DNA from 3 places in the Arthrobacter sp. NyZ413 genome. Region 2 is predicted to be linked to each of the others. Evidence: predicted binding sites of a transcription regulator. Region 2 holds the regulator's gene; each other region holds the start of a gene.
What was found. Region 2 encodes LexA, which represses DNA repair genes until DNA is damaged. Its sites were predicted from a motif close to TCGAACANNTGTTCGA; they were not measured.

Region 1 (7,313 bases), 470 kb from region 2:
TGAGCGGCCGGTTCCGGCCGAGCAGCCGCAGGTCGAGGAACGGCGGGGCGAACCGCAGCTCCCGCCACGCGAACAACGCCGCCAGGATCACCGCAGCGGCGAGGAACCACCAGCGGTAGGCTGGCACGACGTTGAGCAACGCCATCATCGCGAGCAGCAGCGAACCGACGAACGCGAGGATTCCGGGGACGTCGGAATCGCGCACCAGGACGGACAACTTACCGGTTTCGCGCCCGACGTCGGGCGGGGCCGTCCGCTGCACCACCAGTAGCGCCGCGATCGACAGCGGCACGTTGATCGCGAACAGCGCCTGCCAGCCAACCAGACTCACGAGCACGCCGCCGATCACCGGCCCGACGGCCGCCGCCGAAGTGTTGGCCATCTGGATCCGGCCCAGCGGGCGCGTGGAACTGATGTTCGCTTCCCGGCTGAGCGTGGAGACCATGACGACGGCGGACGGGTACGCGGTCGCGGTGCCCACCGCCATGAGGGCCCGGGCCACGCAGACGAGCGCGAAGTTGGGCAGGAACGGCGCCACCGCGCACGTCACCGCGACCACCGCCATGCCGAACGTGAACAGCCGCCGGGGACCGAAGCGGTCCGCGAGCCTCCCCATCAGCGGCTGGCCGGCAGCCGAGGCAAGGTAAAACGAGGTGATCACCCAGGTGACGGTGGCGACGTCGAGCGCAAAATCCTCCCGCAACACCACCAGGGCGACTGCAATCATGGACGAGTTCAGCGGGTTCAGCGCCGTACCGACACTCAGGGCTGTAATCGCGAGGCCGGGGCGGGATTTGTTGGTCACCTAACTAAGTCTGGTGCATGGTTGCCTCGGGTCACGAACCGACGCGTTACAACAGTCGACCCCGGCGGGTTTGGAACCCGCCGGGGTCGCGTTCTGAGCGTGGGGCGTCAGCCCTGTGCTTGCGAGAGTAGCGGCTTGAGGCGACCGTCGGCGTCGTGGGTGAGTGTCGGCGTCGGGGGCGCTGGCGGAGCAACCGGCGCCGGAGGTGCGGGCGGTGCCGGCGGGATGCACGAGTAGTTGTAGTCGAAGTTTCCGTCCGTGAACTGCGTGAGCGCGACGGCGCCGCCCGCAGTCAGCGGAGGCAGGGCGCAGAATGCGGCCGCGGTATCGGTTGAGGTAGCTCCGGCGAGCCAACTCTTGAGCCCGTTCAGATTGCTGTTCGGACCCGGCTGACCGGCGATAAGGCCGAACTGGTACGAGGTGGAATAGATGCCCACTTGAGCACCAATGCTTTGGAAGTACGCGGTCATGCCCTCGAGGACGGAAGCGTTGGCCGCGGTGTCCCAGGACCAGGCGTTGCCGGTTTCCACGTCGAGCCACCACATGTGCTTCGCCGGATCCGGCACGCCCCACTCGTTCACGTCGTCGTAAGCGTTGGCGTAGCCGTAGATGTAGGCGCAAGCCGTGGAAGCGGTCCCGTTACAGGCACCGTAAGGGTTGGGAACATTCACTCCCAACACCACGTTGGAGGAGGGCCACCACGAGTACGCATATTGCGACGGGTTGGCGGTGTTGACGTACAGCGCGACCGGCGCCTGGCTGGTTCCCCCTACCGAGCTTGCAGCCCATTGGAGCTGCTCACCCAAACAAGGGTTCACCGTGCCAGGCCGGCCGTCGTTCACGCCGACAATCCCGAATGACTGCCCGCCAGGCAATCCGCCGCCGCACTGGGGCCACGAAATATCGTTACCCAGTGCGGCGGCTCCCAGATTCGGAGACTCCAGCGTCTCGGCACTCGCAGCGTTCGCCGCCGTGAGCGGTGTAACTATCGATCCAAACAAAAGGCAAGCTATGGCCATGAGTTTTGGAGTTTTCATGATGCGTCCTTGGCATGGCACAGGCATTGCCGGTTGAACCTCCGCACACCGTTTCCCAGTCCGATGGCGGTGAGCCTTCCTCAGCTCATAACGGAGCCTACGGATCCGATTCCGGCCAGCCTTGAGTGATGCCTACTGGACTTAGTTAATGAGTTTGCGAGTAAGTGACCGTTGTGCACTTGGAGTACAGGTCGCCAGTCCAATTCGAGCAAGCCGACCGTACGGCCCCGCGGGCGCCGCTGCACTGCGGAATCTCACGTCCGGCGTGCTGGTGAATGGTGTTGCCTCAGGCGATCAGAAGCTAACATCTGAGGACATGCGGCCATCAGGGCCGTCGAGTGTGTGGTGGGGGCACCATGGCGAAGTTTGCCGCAATCGCAGTCGGGGCGGCCGTGGCGGCATGCTTGTCTGGTTGTGTCTTCCTCAGCGGGCCATTTCCTGCCCGGGGGCCGTCGGGACCCGCGACGCCATCCGGCCAGGCCGCAGGGCAATCCACCCAGGAAGCGGCGCCGCGGACGCCAGCACCGCTTCAAGGATCCTCCGGCACACTCCAAATTAGGGACGTTGACGGCAACACCTTTGAGCTGAGCTACAGCTATTCGCCGTCCCGCATGAAGAGCAGGCCCCTGGCCATGGTCGGGCCCACGACCAATCAGCCCATGGCTGAGCTTCAAGTCGAGGCCATTTACACGTTACGAATTACCAACACGACTCCTGGCGCGTCACTAACATTCGAGCCGAGTTCCGAGTGGCCAGCGACGTTTGGGCTGTATGCGCTGTGGGAGTCACCCAACGCCCTCTGTGACAAAGCCTTCGGCGAAGGACTCAAAGGGTTTTGGTGCGGGGTGGAGCTTGCGCACTTCCACATCGACCAGGCTGTAGCGCCGGGTGCGTCCATCGACCTTGTTTCGCACCCTGGCGTTTCGGACTGGTTCCAAGCCGACGCAGGCACGGTTGTTCCTGACGCTTCCAAAGTGCTCGCGGTCAGGGATGCGTTCGCCCGCCCACACGATTTTCTGGTCACTTACTACGGAGTCGATGAATCGCGGTTTGGCGGTTCCTGCTCGAACACGAACCCCGGCTCCCCGCCGCCGTCGGAAATGCGTCAGGGCCGCGCCACGGGCACCATGCAAATCGCGTCCCGTAGCGGAACTTGCCGACCATTCATGGACGATAGCCTTTTCCCCGACATTGAGAACTACCTCTCTGCCGACGCGACTTACACGATCCTCGACTAGTTACGACGGGCGTCAACGGCGGTGGCGGGTCGGTGATGCGCGGACCTCACGAAGTTGAAGGCTTCGCGCAAGCGCCAGCCACGACTCACTACTTACGGATTCTTGGGCATAATCTAATCACAAGGTCCCTTCCACTCCGGGAGCTCACATGGACACTGAAATGGCTGAAGTCATCGATCATGATGTCACCACCATCACCTGCATTTGTGGAAACACCGTCGGCAATGAGGGACTGATCCAGGCCGATTCACACGGCGTCCCTGTGCATATCGCTGGAGAGACCCTCCCTCCCGACGGGCTGGCCGCCTGGCCAGAAGATGAGGACCTGTACACCCTGTGTCCTTCATGCGGCCGCGTGTACCGCGATGCTGTCATAGAAGAAACCGGAACCGCGCCAGTAGCATTCCAGGTTGATGTCACCACCGACCCAATTGCCAAGGCAATCCGGGTTCATTGGGAACAGAAGCCTTAGTTACGGCTCCGAATCTTGGGACCCGATGACCGCCGGGCGTAAAAATGTCAGACCCCCGTGACAGGGTTTATCCATGGAAGGCATCGTTCACATCGTGGCGCGTCGGGCAGCCTCGCCCGACGTTGATGTTGCGGCGTTGGAACGCCTTTCGCAGCGCATGAATGCCGGAGTGGCCCAGTCCGGCGGAATGGGCGTCGGGTTGGGAACTACCACGACGTCGCGGACAATGCACAAGTTTTCGATCTTCGATGCCGCCGGTTTCAATCACCTGGCGGCCCTTTCTGTTGCCAAACCGGATCGAGTGGCGGGTCCGGATTTCTGGCTTGGCCAGGCCAATGCCGCGATGGATGCCCTTCGCGCAGAAACGGTTTCCGCTTCCCGCCTGTTTGGATTCAAGGATGCCGCCGATTTCGCCGGAAAGGTCGAAGAGATATCGCGAGCTGTGGAGTTTTTGCAGATCGTCGCAGCTGAGGCCGTAGAACGGACACGCGGGGACGCCTACGAGGCGCGGCAATCATCGGCAACGCCTGGTTGGAAGACCGGTTGGACGGAAGCCGCGGAAACGCCGCCCGACGTCGAAGGGCCGGCGCAGACCGCCGGCTCCTCGGATCTGGCCGACGCGAAGGACGACGGTTACCGGAACGCGGCCGAATTCCTGAGGGCCAGGTTGCGGATCAGTATTGGCGAGGCACGGCGTCGGCTCGGGCTTGCTTCGGCGGTGCTCCCGCAGGCGGGCATCGCTGGGCAGGATGTGCCAGCTCGCTACGAAGTGCTGGCCGAGGCCGTTTCGGCAGCGAGCGTGCCATCCCGTTCGGCCACGATTATCGGCTTGGCCCTTGACCGGGTGCGGCTTATCACCGATTCGGAAACCACACTGAAGATGGAGCAGTCACTCACCAACACGGCGGTGCAGAGCGATCCTGATTTCGTCGCCCGGATGGCGAAGCGCTGGGTTGATGCCATCGACCAAGACGGCTCCGAACCGAGCGAGGAAGAACTCCGCCAGCGGCAAGGGGCGTTCATCCGCAAAACCCGCCGAGGTCTCCACCACATGGAAATCTTCGCCACCGCGGAACAATTTGAAACACTCGCCACCGTCATGAATACGGCAACGAATCCCCGGCTCCGCCAAGACGTCGACGGATCGGCGGATGCTGACCCGGACGACGGGAGCGCCGCCTCCTCGCGGGCGTTTTCCAAGTACGACGGCGCCAGTCGCCCATCGCTCGATCGCCGCTCGCGCGCGCAAAAGCTACTTGACGGACTGGTCGGGGCGTGCGGGGTGGCATTGTCCACGGCGGAACTGCCGGCGGCGGGAGGCCTTCGGCCACAGGTCATGGTGACCATCGACTACCGCGAACTGCTGGACCGCATCGAACACGAATCACCGGCCGCCTCGCGCAGCAGCGTAAGCAGCAGTTCGTCCGCATTCCAAGGCCCAATCCACCCCTCGGTCATCCGCAAGATAGCCTGCGACGCGGACATCATTCCGGTTCTGCTCGGCAGTGAGAGCCGTATTCTAGACATCGGCCGCAGCACCAGGCTGTTCCCACCCCACATCCGTAAAGCCATCACCGCCCGCGACCAAGGCTGCGCCTTCCCGGATTGCGATATTCCCGCGCCGTGGTGCGAAGCCCACCACATCACGTACTGGAGCCACGGCGGCACCACCGGCACGGACAACGGCGTTTTGTTATGCAGCCACCACCATCACGTCATCCACAAAGAACAATGGACCATCACCATGGATTCCGGCGTGGCATGGTTCAGGCCTCCACCTCATATCGATCCCCGCCAAATACCACGACGCAACGGGTTCTTCAGGCCTACTCGGATATAGGCATGATCGGTTGTGAGGCCATGCGCGGTTTGGTGAGCGCCATTTGTGCTGCCGCGCACCGTTGACATGTGACTAAATGGTCACCTATCCTGAATTCATGGACGCCGTATTCAAGGCACTCTCCGACCCCACCCGCAGGGAATTGCTCGATGAGCTCTTCCGCGAGGACGGTCAGACGCTGAGTGCGCTTGAGGCGCGGTTCGACATGACCCGTTTCGGGATCATGAAGCACCTCAAGATCCTTGAGGAGGCCGGACTGGTGGTGACCCGCCGTCGTGGTCGTGAAAAGCTGCATTACCTGAATCCCGTACCTATCCGGCTCGTCCACGACCGCTGGGTGAGCAAATACGCAGAACCATGGGCCGCCGCATTGAGCGACCTCAAATCCAGATTGGAAAGTCCCGTGGAAAAGATCTTCGAAATCTATATCAAGACCACTCCGGAACGGCTCTGGGAAGCCATCACGGACAGCGATATCCGGAGCAAGTACCAATTCGGTAACACCCACACCGCCGAATGGTCGCCGGGAGGCCACTACGAAATGACAAACCCCCGAGCCAACGGAATGATCCTCGGTGAAGGCGAAAACCTGGAGGTCGATCCCCCGCGTCGGCTCGTGCAAACCATGCGCGCCCTATGGGGCGAGGACGTGAAAGCCGAAGGAACGTCGCGGGTTACCTGGGAAATCGAACCCGTGGGAGACTCCTGCCACTTGACCGTCACGCACAGCGACCTGCGCGAAGGCGGCAACGACCAAATCTACGGCGGCTGGCCAATGATCCTCTCCGGCCTCAAGACGTGGCTCGAGACCGGAGAGAAACTGACGACGCCGGGATCGTTGATGTATGGGTAGGGTCAGCGCCCACCAAGGTCGAACGGCGCTTCCGCAGGGTTAATGACTGCGAGATATCCACCCGCAGCAAGCTTGGTCGGGAAGGTAATGGTGCGCCGGGCCTTTGATTCGGATGTGGAAACCTGGGTTACCGCACCCTCGCCGCCCCTGGAGACAAAGATCATTTCTCCGTCTTTTGTCGCCGCAATAAATCTGGTTTCGGCTGTCTTACTGTCTTGTCCGGCTTTGGGTCCCGCACTGAGGGGCTCAAGGGGGATCTCGGTCTTCCCGCCGTCGTAAATCCTTGTTTGAGGGTTGCGGTCAAGGAGGATCAGGTCGTCACCCCCGGCCTTCGTCAGGACAAGCGATGCGAAGCGGGAGCTGACTGCCGCACGTGTTGCAATCCCTTCACCTACCTTGACCGAGGAGATGCTTCCCTGGGTCATTGGACCGGACATCAGGTACGCAGGAGTGAGGTTCCAGGCCGTGCCCTTCTCGACGCGCCCGGCTTGCGCCCCCACGAACGTCGTGCCATCGGGAGCCATGCGCGGGCGGTAGCTTTGCCCGACGCCGGCCGGGTAGCCGGCGGAAACCGGTGACCCGAAGCCGTCTCGCGTCAAGCGAAGAGTTTCAACCCCGGAGTTCAGCGTCGATCCAATGGCGTCGCCATCTTTGCCCATGAGGGGACCATGCGGATACGCACCCAACGCCGTAGAGCTGTGGCGGGTCGGAGCCGGATTTCCGGAAGTGATGTCCGAGACAAGATAAGCGTCCAGCTTCCCACCCGAGGAGACTACGAGCCTCAGAGGATCGCCTGCCAGGAACGTATGCATCTCCTCGGTGCCCGATTTCCCGGTGGTCGCCAGGACTACCTCGTTCGTTTGCAATGAGACCGTCCACTGGCCACCGTTTTGAAGATCAACCAGTGTCACCTGCTGCTCAGTGGATCCATCGAAGTCAGAACCCACGGCCACGTACCGTTTGTTCACGTCGGTGGTGATCCATCCGGCGCGCTCCCATTTTCCGTTCGGATCGGGAATCTTGAAGCTTTGCGCGATCACCGGCTTGCCCTGGTGGTCGACTTCCAGG
Region 2 (7,313 bases):
ATACCAGCTCTTGGACCCCGGCGGCGTCAAGGCCGTCTTCGAGGTAGAGCACCACGCGCAGTTCGGGCCCTGGTCCGCCGCCCGCCATGGTCGATCCCCCCGCCGTGCGAGCGGCGACACCCGAGCCCGGCAGAACCGCGATCCGCCGTACTGCCGGGTATGCACCGGCCAAGGAATTGAGAGCAGACTCCAGTTCATCATCAAGGTACGACGGCGTCCAGTCCTGCTGCTGTGCAAGTGACCACATCGCCGGGCGGCGCACCACGAAGGTGACATCCGAACCGGGATCGAGGACAAGAAGCTGCGCTCCCTCCGAAACGGCGGACAGCGCCGCCCGGGCTGCATAGACGGCCACGGGACGGGCGTCCGGGTGCCAGGCTTCCAAGGCCGCGGCCGAGGTGAAGGCCGGCATCGCGGTCCTGCCGTCAGGAGCAGTCAGAGTCACCAGGGCCATATCCGCCTGCTTGTCGGCATGGAGTCCGTCGACCCCTTCGGCTTCCTCGGCGAGTTGCGCCACCACGGGGACGAAGACACGGGCGGTGGCCAAGGAAGCGACGACCCCGGCTTCGGTCCCCTCGCCGGCAAGTAAGGCCCCGACGGCGGCAAGGTAGCCGGCGTCGGCGGTTCCGTCGTCGTCCTCGAAATTGTGGATTTTTCCCGCGTCACCGCTCAGGTCCCGGCCCGACCACGGCTGCCCCGCGGAGTCGCCGGTTCCCCCGGCCCCCGCGAGGGCTGCAGCGATGTGGCCCGGCAACGCACGGTACGGACGACCCGTAGCTTCGGGTGCGGCCGATTCGGATGGCTGCGCTTCGTGGGACATCAGCGGCGGCCGGCTACGTCCAGGGCTTCCGGGAGGGTGAAGGCGCCGGCGTAAAGCGCCTTGCCCACGATCGCTCCCTCGACGCCGAGCGGAACAAGCTCCCGCAGTGCGCGGAGGTCCTCAAGGCTCGAAATCCCACCGGACGCGACCACTGGCTTACCGGTCTTTTCGACCATCTGGCGGAGCAAATCGACGTTGGGTCCCTGAAGCGTCCCGTCCTTCGTGACGTCAGTGACCACGTACCGTGCGCAGCCCGCGTCTTCCAGGCGCGCAAGAACCTCCCAGAGGTCTCCGCCTTCCTTGGTCCAGCCGCGGCCAGCGAGGGTGGTGCCACGGACGTCAAGCCCGACGGCGATCTTGTCACCGAAGCGCGCGATCGCACGACGGGTCCATTCCGGGTTCTCAAGGGCCGCCGTTCCGAGGTTCACGCGGGCAACTCCCAGCTCCAGGGCGCGCTCGAGGGATTCGTCGTCCCGGAGTCCGCCGGAGAGCTCAACCTTCAACGTGAGCTGGGAGACAACTTCGCTGATGAGGTCCGCGTTGTTACCCCGGCCAAAAGCGGCGTCGAGGTCTACCATGTGGACCCATTCCGCGCCGGCTTCCTGCCAGTTAAGCGCGGCTTCGAGCGGGGTGCCGTAGCTGGTTTCGGAACCGGCTTCGCCTTGCAGGAGGCGCACCGCCTGGCCGTCAACGATGTCGACGGCAGGCAGGAGTTCCAATACGGGCTGTTCGGTGGTCATTGAAGTCCTTGAGGTTGTGGGGCGGGCAGTGCCATCGCTCCGCGGGCTATTTGCCTGGAAGGGTGAAAAGGTAGGCCGCGAGCAGTGCCAGGCCCGCGAGTACGTAGAAGGAAATGGAAACCCACGCGGGGCGCCTCTGCTGATGGAACGAGATTCCGCCACCCACCAACAGGCCGGCAGCACCCATGAAAATTACGGACCACATCTAGGAAGCGGCCTCCGGCACCGGCGGGTGCGGACGGAGGCTTTCGACCCAATTGCGCAGGAGCCGGGCACCGGCGTCGCCGGACTTTTCCGGGTGGAACTGGGTAGCGCACAGCGGACCGTTTTCCACTGCGGCAATGAAGGGTGCGCCGTGTTCGGACCAGGTGACCTTCGGCGGGGCCATCCTGGGCTGGGCGACGTCGAACTCCCACTTCTGCACGCCATATGAGTGCACGAAATAAAAGCGCTCGTGCTCAACACCGGCGAACAACGTGGATCCTTCCGGCACGTCCACCGTATTCCAGCCCATGTGCGGGACCACAGGCGCAGGAAGCAGTTCCACCTTGCCGGGCCACTCTCCCATGCCTTCGGCCTCGGTGCCGTGCTCGACTCCGGCTTCGAAGAACACCTGGAGGCCGACGCAGATGCCAAGGACCGGGCGGCCGCCGGCAATGCGACGACCAATCAACCGGACAGCGTCAACCGCCTTGAGCTCGCGCATGACGGTTTCAAACGCGCCGACTCCGGGCACCAGGAGCCCGTCTGCGTTCAGGACATCTTCCGGCTTCGCGCTGAGCGTGACTTCCGCTCCGGCCCGTTCCAGCGCCCGGACGGCCGAGCGGACATTCCCCGAGCCGTAATCCAAGACAGTAACGGTCGGCTTGCCTTCGGCCGAAACGATCCGGCCCGCGGCCTTCGGATCCACGATGGCTCCGTCCTTGAGGATCTGCGCGCTCATAGGGCGCCCTTCGTGGACGGAATGCCTTCGACCCGCGGGTCGGACTCGACGGCGGAGCGAAGCGCCCTGGCAAACGCCTTGAACTGGGCTTCGACGATGTGGTGCGGATCCCTGCCTGCCAGAACGTTCATGTGGAGGCAGATCCCAGCATGGAGCGTGATGGCCTCGAAGACATGGCGGGTGAGCGAGCCTGTGAAGTGGCCGCCGATCAAGTGGTACTCCTGACCGGCGGGCTCGCCGCCGTGCACCAGGTAGGGACGACCGGAGACGTCGACGACGGCGTGCGCCAGTGCTTCGTCCAACGGCACGGTTGCCTCGCCGAAGCGGCGGATCCCGGCTTTGTTGCCCAGGGCGGTTCGAAGTACTTCGCCGAACGTGATGGCCACGTCTTCCACTGTGTGGTGGGCGTCAATGTGGGTATCGCCGGTGGCCTTGACGGTCATGTCGATGAGCGAGTGCTTGCAGAGCGCCGTCAGCATATGGTCGTAGAACGGCACCGAGGTGCTGATGTCCGAGACTCCGGTGCCGTCGAGGTTGATCTCAACCAGGACCGAAGACTCGCTGGTGGTGCGTTCCATGCGTGCTGTACGGGCGGCCGCCGTGCCGGCGCCGTTTTCGCTCATTCGTATTTCCTTTGGAGGCAGGAGGGAAAGGTCAGGTTCAAGTCTAGGCCGGGCCGGAAAGCTGCCCGTCCACCAAGGCTTCGAGCGCCTCAAGGAAGGCGGTGGTTTCCGGCTCGGTGCCGGCAGTGACGCGCAGGTGGCCCGGAATGCCGACGTCGCGGATGAGGACTCCACGATCCAGCAGGCCTTGCCACAATGCGTGCGGGTTTCCGACTCCGCCGAAGAACACATAGTTGGAGTCCGAGGCCGCGGGCGTGAAGCCCAGGCGGGTCAGCTCGCTGACGATGCGGTCGCGCTGGACCTTGATGTCTTCGACGTCGGCCATGAGGGCCTCGCGGTGGTGAAGTGCAGCCAGCGCAGTGGCTTGGGTGATAGCCGACAGGTGGTACGGGAGCCGCACCAGGCGGATCGCGTCGGCAACTTCGGGCGCTGCGGCCATGTAGCCGATCCGGGCGCCGGCCAAGGCGAAAGCTTTGCTCATGGTCCGCGAAACGATAAGCCGCTCGCGGCCGGGAAGAAGCGTCAGGGCACTCGGGGTGCCGTCGTGGGCAAACTCGTGGTACGCCTCGTCGACAATGACAATGGCCTGGCTGGCCTCGCCCGCCTCGTACACAGCCTCCACGACGTCCAGGCCAAGGCCGGTACCGGTCGGATTGTTCGGCGAGCACAAGAACACGACGTTCGGCTGGAGTTCGCGGACCTGCGCGGCCGCGGACTCGGCATCAAGGCCGTAGTCATCGGCACGGACGCCGGCAATGTACTCAGTATCCGTTCCACTGGCCAGCAGGGGGTACATGGAGTACGTCGGGGGGAAGCCGAGGGCGGTACGTCCGGGGCCACCGAAAGCCTGGAGGATCTGTTGCAGCACTTCGTTCGAGCCATTGGCCGCCCAGATATTGTCCGCAACAAGTCCGTGCCCCAGATACTCAGCCAAGGCCTCACGGAGCTCGGTGAACTCACGGTCCGGGTAGCGGTTCAGCCCGGTGGCGGCTTCCGCGACTGCCGCGGTGATGGCCGCCTGGACATCAGCGGGCACGCCATGAGTGTTCTCATTGACATTGAGCAGGATCGGAACATCAAGCTGCGGGGCGCCATAAGGGCTCAGGCCTCGAAGGTTGGTCCGGAGGGGAAGTCGGTCAAGTCGCTCAAGCTGCTCACTCACCATGACAGTTTAAGGGGCGTCGGCTGTGCCCTGAAACTGTGACGGCGCGGGCGCCGTTCCCGACCCGGACCGGAACGCGTCATGCGGACGGAACGAACAAGCGCCGGCCGGGGGCGATGCGACCGTCGAGCAGGTTGTTCAACTGGATGATTTCTGCGACGACCTCCCTCGGATCCCGGCTCGGCGCGACCACTCCGGCGATCCCCCACAGCGACTGGCCCGCCTGGACCGTGACACTCACCGTATTAGTGGGCTGCAGTTCGGTTACCGAATCCGACGCCTTGGCGGGCGAATTCAGGAATCCCCCCATGCTGAGCAGCACTGCGACCAAGAGCATCGCCGGCACGCCGAAGATGACCATGCGGCCCCTGCGGGTCAGGTGGAGCCTGCCCACGGCTTCGGCACTGCCGGAAACGTGGACGGTGGAGATTGCGGTCATGAGCTGGGCCCTTCTGAACAATTGCCGTCCGGAGCTCCGGAGCGCGGCAGCCAATTCTTGCCTTCAGTGAGTGCCGCCGGCCCTGGCATTCGTCAACGTTTTCGAACGATTGATCGAAAACCTGGGCTTCACGGTCCTCTTTAGAACACATATTCGAACTTTGCTACGACATTTTTAGCACTTATCAACGAACGGTGTCGAGACTCGCTAGAACAAATGTTTGATAAACACCTGCGCCTGCCCTACGTTTGAGGGAAGGAAAGGCACTGATTCAGTGCATCAGGAGGGTCTGACATTTTCAGGCCACGGATCCCGTCAGGCGCTCCAGCGCGGACCGGACGCAACAGAAGGGCGTTGGCGAACATGGCAGCGAAAGCCACCGGCAGCGGGTCCGCTGCAGCGCGGAGCCAGCAGCCGCAAAAGTCTCCCAAGAGCCTGACTGTCCGCCAGAAGAAGATCCTGGAGACCATCCAACGTTCGGTGAATGATCACGGCTACCCGCCGTCGATGCGCGAAATCGGTGACACGGTAGGCTTGGCCAGCCTTTCAAGCGTCACGCACCAGTTGTCCCAGCTTGAGAAGCTCGGATACCTTCGCCGGGACCCCAAGCGTCCGCGCGCAATGGAAGTCCTGATGCCGTTGACTCTGGACGGCGGCGCGCAAATACCTGGCGTCGAAGCGCCGGCAACGCTCCGCAGTACGGGCGGACTGGCCGTTACGGAACTCGCGAGTGCGAGCGATACCGCCATGGTGCCGCTCGTCGGCCGCATTGCCGCCGGTGGCCCCATCCTGGCCGACCAGACCGTGGAAGACGTCCTTCCCTTGCCCCGCCAGCTCGTGGGGCACGGCGAGCTCTTCATGTTGAAGGTTGCCGGTGATTCAATGATCGACGCAGCCATCTGCAACGGCGACTGGGTAGTGGTCCGGCGTCAGAACGATGCTGTGAACGGCGACATCGTGGCCGCCCTCCTCGACGACGAAGCCACGGTGAAGACGTTCCGCCAGCGGGACGGCCACACCTGGCTGCTGCCGCAAAACACCCAATACGAACCTATACTGGGCGACCAAGCCACCATCATGGGCAAAGTGGTCTCGGTCCTGAGGTCGCTCTAGCCGGCAGCAAGCCGCTCAAGCGCGCCAAGTACCACGGAACGGTCCGTGGTTGTCCAGAAAGGCGGCAGCGCGGCCCGGAGGTATCCGCCGTATCGTTCCGTGGAAAGCCTGGAATCCAAGACGGCCACCACCCCTTTGTCCCCCGTTGATCGGATAAGGCGCCCGGCTCCTTGGGCCAGGCGGATAGCCGCGTGGGTTGCGGAAACCGCCATGAAGCCGTTGCCTCCCGCCTGCGCCACTGCACGCGACCGGGCCGTCATCAACGGATCGTCCGGGCGGGGAAACGGAATCCTGTCAATCACAACGAGCCTGCATGAACCGCCGGGAACATCCACGCCTTGCCACAGCGACATGGTGCCGAACAAACAGGTGTCCTTTTCGTCGGCGAATTGCTTGACGAGCGCAGCCATGGTGGATTCGCCCTGGCAGAGGATGGGGACATCCAGCCGGGAACGCATTTCCTCGGCGGCCTCCTCTGCGGCGCGCCGGGAAGAAAAGAGGCACAAGGCTCCTCCTCCGGAAGCCCTGATGAGGCCTTCGAGCTCATCGAGGGCCTCAGGCGAGCTGCCCCTTCCGGGTTTGGGCAAGTGCTTGGCCACATAGAGCATGCCTTGCTTCGGGTAATCGAAGGGGGAACCGACGTCGATGCCGGTCCAGCTCGGAGCGCCCTGGCCGCTCAGTCCCAGTCCTCCGGCTGTAGCGTCGAAGGCCGAACCGATGGCCAATGTTGCCGAAGTGAGTACAACTGTGTGGCCCGCGAATAGCCCGTCACGCAGCCGACCGGCCACGCTGAGCGGGGCAATGTTGATGAGCGCAGGCGAAAACTCGTCGGGAGCGGAGTAGCCCTGTTGCGGGTCGAAAGTACTGCTTCGCGAAAACCACACGACTTCCTTGTTTTCCCGTGCGCTCAGCAAGCGTTCGCAGAGTTCGAGGATCAGCATCAGTCGTGAGCGCGCAAGCTGCCGTCCGCCGTCGACCGCGTTTGAAGAGTCGCCCTTCGAATCTGAAAGGGCCGCGCGGCACGCCTCCCGCAATTGGTCCACGCAATCAAGCTGCTCGTCGTTAAGTCCGTTGGGCAGCAGCCCGGACGGGGCACTGGCAATCGCGAGTTCCAAACGGTCAGCAGCCGCGTTCAGCGCGTCCACCGTGATGGCCGTGTGTTTCCGTGCGCTCGACGCAGCGGCATGGACCATTGCGACAGATAGCTGGCCGGACACCGCCCCGGTTACCCGGTCCTGGAGTTCGTGCGCTTCGTCAACAACCACGACGTCGTACTCGGGAAGCACAGCCAAGCCTTCGAAGGCGCTGACGGCGAGCATTGCATGGTTGGTGACCACGACGTCGGATTCGGCGGCACGATGCCGGGCCAATTCGCTGAAGCATTCCTCGGCCATGGGGCACTTCTGCGCTCCGAGGCACTCCATGGACGTGACTGAAACTTGGCGCCACGCCCGGTCCGTAACTCCGGGCATG
Region 3 (7,313 bases), 730 kb from region 2:
GCCCGGATTCTTCCGCGGCGAAACCCTCCGCAAGGACACCCCGGCACTTGTAGTGCCGGAGTAAGCCGCAAATGGGAGAAGCCCTGTTCCGGGAATTCCCGGGACAGGGCTTCTGCGTTGCTCACAGGTGGGCCCTCGCAGGTGGGCGCTCACACCTGGGCGCTCACCATAGGTGGGCGCTCACCATAGGTGGGCGCTCACCACAGGTGGGCTCTCACACGTGGGCGCTCACCATAGGTGGGCCACGTCCACTACCAGCCGCGTTCCTTCTCCTGGTCCGGCCAGCGTAAAGACCCTGAAGGGCAAGCGGCCGCGTACTCCCAGGCCAAGGCTCGTGTAGCCCTCGAAGCTTCCCGCGAAGGCGAGCTGCCGGAACGCCGAATACCCTGCGAGGTTCGCGAGCTCCGACCGATCTCCCGGGTTGTACGTCGACTGGCCATTGGAGTACGCCGGAGCATTGACGGTGACTTGCAGGAACGCGTTGCCCCTCAGCTCCACCGGGAGCCCTGATCCTTCATGGAACACTTGCGGAACATACTTCACCGAGTAGCCTGCGACGTTGCCGTTCAGGTCAATCACCAGCCGGTCGAAGCAGGGCTGCTGGCCTGTCCTGACGTTCATCACCTGGGCCTGCGTCAACCCTGGGCTGGACTTCGCCAACGATCCCCAGGCGATGCCACAATACGGAGCAGCCGAGGCCGCTCCTGGACCTACGAATCCGAGTCCGACGGCGAGCAGCAGGGCTGCAAACCATGCCTTGAAATTCCCCATTTTTACCCACTCCCTCTAGGCTCTTGATACTCCAAGAGTAGGAGCGGCCGAGCCCTTTCAACGCGGCCGTTTCCGCTTCGGTCCCCAACCGTTAATACCGCCGGCGCAGGGTCACGGAGACACCATCAAACGGGCTCTTGCACGCACAGTTCCAGGGCTATTGCGCCGGTTCGCGCCCCGGTTCGTTATTGCACATAACAGGGTTCAAGGCCTGGAAAGCGAGATGGTGGAAAAGATTGATGGAACGGACTTTGCCGACGCGGCAGCACGGGACCCGGCGCGCCTTCGGTTGTTGTTCGGGCTACGTCAGTCAACGACGGCGGCCGCGGTCCCGGCGCTTGATGCGCCGCTTTTTCGAACAAGCGCCGTAACGGGCCGTGCGGGGCTTATTTTGTCGGTGCCTTCTGGGAGGCTTTGGTTATGGACGGGATCGGGGGAATCGGTTTTGCGGACGCGGCAGCTTCGGACCGGCGCGCCGTCGGATAACGGCTTGCGCGGCGCAGGTTGACGATGCCGGCCGCGATCCCGTCGCTTGATGCTCCGGTTTTGAAAACAAGCGCCGGTTTTTCGAACAAGAACCGTAACGGGTCGTGTGGGTTCTTTAATGTCAGTGCCTTCCGGGAGGCTGTGGTTATGGACGGGATCGGGGGAACGGTTTTGCGGACGCGGCAGCTTGGGACCCGGCGCGCCTTCGGTTGCGGCACGGGCTACGTAAGTCGACGACGTCGGCCGCGGTCTCGGCGCTTGATTCCAGTTCCGTCGCTTGATGGTCCGGAATGGCGAACAAGAACCGCCGCCGGTCGTGCGGACCCTTTAATGTCAGTGCCTTCTGGGAGGCTTTGGTTATGGACGGGATCGGGGGATCGGTTTTGCGGACGCGGCAGCTTCAGACGGACACGCCTTCGGATAACGGCTTGCGTGGCGCAGGTCGACCACGCCGGCCGCGATTCAGACGCTTGATGGTCCGGTTTTGAAAACAAGCGCCGCTTTTTCGAACAAGAACCGTCGCGGGTCGTGCGGGGCTTATTTTGTCGGTGCCTTCTGGGAGGCTTTGGTTATGGACGGGATCGGTTTTGCGGACGTTAGAGCTTCGGACGGACACGCCTTCGGATAACGGCTTGCGCGGCGCAGGTCGACGATGCCGGCCGCGATCCCGTCGCTTGCGCGGCGGAATGTAAAAGAAGCTCCGGAATCTGAACCAAGAAACGTAGCGGGTCGTGCGGGGCTTATTTTGTCGGTGCCTTCTGGGAGGCTTTGGTTATGGACGGGATCGGGGGATCGGTTTTGCGGACGCGGCAGCTTCGGACGGACATGCCTTCGGGTGATGGTCCGGGTGGTGCCGGCGTTCGTGGTGCCGGCGTTCGTGGTGCCGGGTCGCCGGTCGCTGCTCTCCACCGGACGGATCCCGGTCCAGTTCCTGGTGCCGATGCCTTCGCCTTGATCGAGGCGGCGATCGCGGCGGTGACGGCGTTCCGTCCCGGCACCCACACCCGATTTGCCGACACCGCTTTGGCCGGTACCGCTTTGGCCAGTACCGACGGCACCGGCACGAGCAACCCCGGCAGTAGTGGCCCGGGCACCGGCAACCCTTTTGCCGACACCGCCGGCAGCACCGGGATTACCGGTATCGCGGGGGCGGGGGCGGTGTTGATTGGTCAGTTGCGCCTGTTGGAGGATTTGAAGTCCGCGATCGCCGGGGCGCAGGCCCGGATCACCGTCGCGTTCGACACTGCCCAGCGCCGCGCGCACGCCGGGCAGGGGGTCCCTGCCGCGGAGCAAGGCAAGGGCGTCGGAGCGCAGGTCGCGCTGGCCAGACGGGAATCCCCCGCCAAAGGCTCCCGCCTCCTCGGACTGGCGAAGGCGCTGGTGGTGGAGATGCCCCGGACCCTGGCCGCCCTGGACACCGGGCAGCTCAACGAATGGCGCGCCACACTGCTGGTGAAGGAAACCGCCTGCCTCAGCGCGGAGGACCGGGCCGGTGTCGACGCCGAACTCGCCCCGGACACCGGAACCCTGCACGGCGCCGGAGACCGCGCCGTGACCGCCGCCGCACGGGCGGCCGCGTACCGGCGTGACCCGGGCACGGTCACCCGCCGCGCCGCCCGGGCCGTGACCGAGAGGCACGTCAGCCTGCGCCCGGCCCCGGACACCATGACCTATCTGACCGCGCTGCTGCCCGTGGCCCAGGGCGTGGCCGTGCACGCCGCCCTGACCCGGCACGCAGACACCCTGCGCGCCGGCGGGGAGAGCCGCTCCCGCGGGCAAGTCATGGCCGACACCCTCGTCGAACGCACCACCGGCACCCGGGCCGGGATCACCGGCATCGACCTCCACCTCGTCATGACCGACCGCACCCTCCTGCAAGGCCACACCGAACCGGCACGGATCCCCGGCTACGGCATCGTCCCCGCCACCTGGGCCAGAACCCTCCTCACCACCAACCCCGGCACCACCCAAACCAACCCCGAACCCGGACCCAACGGCGTCACCGGACCCGACGGAACCGGGTCTGATGGAGGAGCCGGCACCGGACCCGACGGAAGCGGAGACAGGCAAGAACTCGGAGATAGGACCGGCCAGGCCGGGCACGAACCCGGCCCCGGACGAAGAAACCGGACCGGAACCGGGAAAGACGGGCCGGACCACCGGAGCAGACACAGCCACCGCGCAGGCCAAGAACACAGCGCCGGCCAGCAACACGGCGCCGGTCAGGAACACAGCGCCGGCCAGCAACGCGACGCCGGTCACGGACACAGCGCTGGCCGGCAACGCGGTGCGGGGGCCGGGCACGCCGCGGCCGCCGAGGCGCTCCGCCCCGGACCGGGTAACCACCAGCCCGGGGATGCAGAGTTCAAGGTCTGGTTGCGGCGGCTCTTCACCGCGCCCGGAAGCGGCGAACTCGTCGCCGCCGATTCGAAGGCCAGGCTCTTCCCGCCCGGACTCAGGCGCCTCATCCAGGTCCGGGACAACACCTGCCGCACCCCCTACTGCGACGCGCCCATCCGGCACCTGGACCACATCCTGGCCTGGCACCTGGGCGGAACCACCACCCAAAACAACGGCGCAGGACTCTGCGAAGCCTGCAACCACACCAAAGAACTCCCCGGCTGGACAACCCGCACCCGAAAACCACACCCCGGACACCGGCACACCTTCGAACTCCTCACCCCCACCGGGCACAGCTACCAAACAACAGCCCCGCCCCTACCCGGCACACCCCACACCCCGGACACGGACCCGGACACCCAAATCTCACCCCTCGAAACCACCGCCCTCCACCACTGGGACGACCGGAACCACCAACACAAACCACACCACCAACCACAACTCCGCAAACCCGCCTAAAAACAACCAGCACGCCCAAACACGGCCAGCCGGCACCTACAAAACGGCAATGCCGGAAAAGTTCTTGGGCTGGCATGACTCGCCAAAACTGACGTGCTTGGGGGACGATGTCGTCGAATTGAAACGGCCACGCAGAAAACCAAGTATCTGATTATTGAGCGATTAACCAAGGATGAAGGGGCAGGTTGAGACGGGTCAAGAGTCGTTCGAGAGTCGCCTCAACGAAGATGTCCTCTGGTTCGACAACGTCTTCGGCGGCCATCATCGCTAGGACTTCTTCAGCAGAAATTTCCTTGCCTAAACAGTTGTCGCCCAATTGGAAAAACATGCTGATTCCGCGCAACCCTCACCCAATAAACAAAAAAACCCCGCCGAACTGTTTTCCAGTCCGGCGGGGCCGATGTCTTTGTTTAATTTTAGCCTTCGCACTCGCGGCAGTATTTGAGGCCGTTCTTTTCCAGTGCGATCTGGGACCGGTGACGGACCAGGAAACAGGATGAACAGGTGAATTCATCGGACTGCTCCGGGACGACAATGACGGTCAGTTCTTCGCCGGAGAGATCTGCACCCGGGAGGTCGATGCCCTCGGCGGTATCGTTCTCGTCGACGTCGATGACAGCAGTCTGGGCACCGGTGCCGCGCGACGCCTGCAGGGCCTCGAGCGACTCGGAGGAAGACTCTTCTTCGGTCTTGCGTGGGGCGTCGTAATCGGTAGCCATAGTGGGTTCACTTTCGTTGCTGCATAGTGCCCTTCAGGCACCTCAGTGAAGCAGTTTAGGGCATAGTACACGCCTTCAACGAATAGTGTGTCCAACAAGACATTTCACCAGCCGGCCCCCCGGAATTCCGCTCTTTCCCTTAAGCTGTGTCGCGGATTTTCCGTGCGCTGGCCTCAGCGATCGCCACGCCGCTGAGCGCTGGCAGCCACCCGTACCGTGTGGTTTCGGTGGCGCCGGACGCGCCGAGATCCGCCGCATCGTAAAAGTAGGCAGACTGAATCCAGGCGCTCACCTTGGACATGATGGATAGGATCATGCGGCCACGCTATCGGCGCCATGCGTAGCCACCGTTTCCGGACCGTCACGGTGGTGTTAATTGATTCGATAGCACGGTCTCGACGGCCACCGATTCAAGGCGGTCACCGATCCGTGCCGGCCACCGATTCAAGGCGGTCACCCGCCTCTGTGGCGGCCACCCGCCGTCGTACTCATCGCCCGCCTCCCCCGCAACCCAGCCAATCCGCGGGATAATGGAATATGGCCAATCAAGATCTGGATCCTTGGGATGAGTTCGACAAACTCAAGCCCGCGGGACGTGATCGCGTCGAGGGCATCCCCGGCGGCGAGCCACAAGGATTTGGTTTCCGGACCGGCGTCCGCAGCGCACGCGTGGCATTCGGCTTCGCCGTCTATGCCTTGGCCCTCGGCACCGTGCTCGTCGTGACCGGCGCCGCCGTCTTCATCAGCCGGGGCGACGTACTGTTCCTGGCGCTCATGGCGCTTATCGAGGCCGCGTTCATCTACGGCTTCATCCAGTTGGCCCACCAGGCCCGGAACCGCCGCGCGAGCCAGTAGCCGCCGCACCAGGCCCGGAACCGCCGCGCGAGCCAGTAGAAGCTCAACCCCTCCGCGGCAAATAAGTGTTCACGGGGCGCCCGGTGGTTCCATAAGCCAAATGCAGCTCCACCAATCCCTTGCGCTCAAGTTCGCTGAGGTAGCGCTGCGCGGTGGGCCGGCTGATACCGACGCCTCCCGCGATCTCCGACGCACCAAGCGGCTCGGAGGCTTGGACGACGAGGTCGAGCACCTTTTGCATCGTGGGCGGCAGGCGGCGTGCGCTCTGGGCAGGCGCCGAGGTGCGGCGCAGGTTGAACAGTTGATCCACGGTGGCTTGGTCGGCCACGGTGCGGGACTCGGCCTCCCGACGCCAGCGACGGTACGCCTCAAGCTGGGTTTGTAGTTGCTCGAAGCCGAACGGTTTGACGAGGTAGTACACCGCTCCCCCACGCATTGCGGCCCGCACGGTCTCCAGGTCCCGGGCGGCGGTGATCATGACGGCGTCGAGCTTTTCGCCCGCGCCTTGGAGGGAGCGCAGCAGGCTGATTCCGTCTTCGTCCGGGAGGTAGACGTCCAGCAACAGGAGGTCGGGCTTGAGGCGGCGGACGGCCTCGCGGGCTTCGGCGGCGGTGTGGGCCTCCCCCACGCACTCGTACCCCTCGATCTTGGCAACGCGGCTGGCATGGATGCGCGCTACGCGGAAGTCGTCGTCGACTACCAAAGTGCGGATCATTCGATTGATTTTCCTGTCATCACGTGGCTTTCCGTTCCCGTCGACGGTTCGGGCAGCCAGATTTCGAAGCGTCCGCCCGGTCCCGGGAAGACGTCCATGGTTCCTCCGGCGCGGTGGACGATCCTGCTCACCAGTGCCAAGCCTATTCCGCGACGCATCCCGGGCCGCGCTTCCTTGGTGGTGAATCCGTCGGCGGTGATCGTGTCCACCAATTCGGCGGGAACACCGGGGCCGTTGTCCGTCACGCAGATGAAGATGCCGGAAGAATCGTCCAGTTGGATGGTCACCTCGCGCGGTTCGGGCTGCTCGGAGAGGATCTCGACGGCGTTGTCCAGCAAGTTGCCGACGATCGTCAAGAGCGCTTGGGTTTCGAGGAAAGGCTGCCGCAGTTGTGAGTCGTCCGTCACCGCGATGTGCACGTCTTGTTCGTCGGCGACCGTGACCTTGGCGAGGAGCAAAGCCGCGAGTTCCGGTGGCTCGATCCGCGAGCGCAGGCCTTCGCCGAGCGAACGCGACGTGTCCGAAATCCGCGAGACGAACTTCCTCGCCTGTTCCACATCGCCGAGTTCCAGGAGTCCATCCACCACGTGGAGGCGGTTGGCGTACTCATGCTCCTGCGCGCGCAAGGCTTCCATGAGCCCCTCGACGGAGCGAAGGTCGCGCACGAGGCCCTCCACCTCGGTCCGGTCGCGAAGCGTCACCACCGAACCAATGCTCCGCCCGCTCAACTCCACGGCCATCCGGTTCACTACCAGCAGCGCGTCCTCGGTGATCACCACTTGGTCGGTTCCGGCGATCTGGCCGGTCAGGATGGACCGCAACCGCCCTTCGGGCAAGTGTTCCTCAAGCCGCTCCCCGAGGACGTTCGATTCAAAATTCAGCAGTTTGCGCGCTTCGGAGTTGATCAC

Region 1: ABCW42_RS05250 (DUF222 domain-containing protein) is a predicted target of LexA. The motif match lies at 3,779-3,794, and genes of this name have one in related genera.
Region 3: ABCW42_RS04105 (DUF222 domain-containing protein) is a predicted target of LexA. The motif match lies at 1,866-1,881, and genes of this name have one in related genera.

Annotation. Positions count from the first base shown of each region.
Region 1 is NZ_CP155434.1:1,098,173-1,105,485, reverse strand. It holds gene ABCW42_RS05270 (MFS transporter) at 1-805, opposite strand, end outside; gene ABCW42_RS05265 (hypothetical protein) at 913-1,842, opposite strand; gene ABCW42_RS05260 (hypothetical protein) at 2,502-3,080, shown strand; gene ABCW42_RS05255 (hypothetical protein) at 3,241-3,552, shown strand; gene ABCW42_RS05250 (DUF222 domain-containing protein) at 3,896-5,392, shown strand; gene ABCW42_RS05245 (ArsR/SmtB family transcription factor) at 5,490-6,245, shown strand; gene ABCW42_RS05240 (hypothetical protein) at 6,248-7,313, opposite strand, start outside.
Region 2 is NZ_CP155434.1:1,567,534-1,574,846, reverse strand. It holds gene ABCW42_RS07425 (SseB family protein) at 1-820, opposite strand, end outside; gene priA (bifunctional 1-(5-phosphoribosyl)-5-((5-phosphoribosylamino)methylideneamino)imidazole-4-carboxamide isomerase/phosphoribosylanthranilate isomerase PriA) at 820-1,560, opposite strand; gene ABCW42_RS07415 (hypothetical protein) at 1,607-1,765, opposite strand; gene hisH (imidazole glycerol phosphate synthase subunit HisH) at 1,766-2,503, opposite strand; gene hisB (imidazoleglycerol-phosphate dehydratase HisB) at 2,500-3,126, opposite strand; gene ABCW42_RS07400 (histidinol-phosphate transaminase) at 3,170-4,288, opposite strand; gene ABCW42_RS07395 (LysM peptidoglycan-binding domain-containing protein) at 4,368-4,727, opposite strand; gene lexA (transcriptional repressor LexA) at 5,091-5,840, shown strand; gene ABCW42_RS07385 (ATP-dependent DNA helicase) at 5,837-7,313, opposite strand, start outside.
Region 3 is NZ_CP155434.1:841,646-848,958, reverse strand. It holds gene ABCW42_RS04115 (APC family permease) at 1-64, shown strand, start outside; gene ABCW42_RS04110 (AMIN-like domain-containing (lipo)protein) at 229-771, opposite strand; gene ABCW42_RS04105 (DUF222 domain-containing protein) at 2,083-4,116, shown strand; gene ABCW42_RS04100 (hypothetical protein) at 4,268-4,444, opposite strand; gene ABCW42_RS04095 (DUF4193 domain-containing protein) at 4,533-4,835, opposite strand; gene ABCW42_RS04090 (hypothetical protein) at 4,975-5,151, opposite strand; gene ABCW42_RS04085 (hypothetical protein) at 5,373-5,690, shown strand; gene ABCW42_RS04080 (response regulator) at 5,734-6,405, opposite strand; gene ABCW42_RS04075 (ATP-binding protein) at 6,402-7,313, opposite strand, start outside.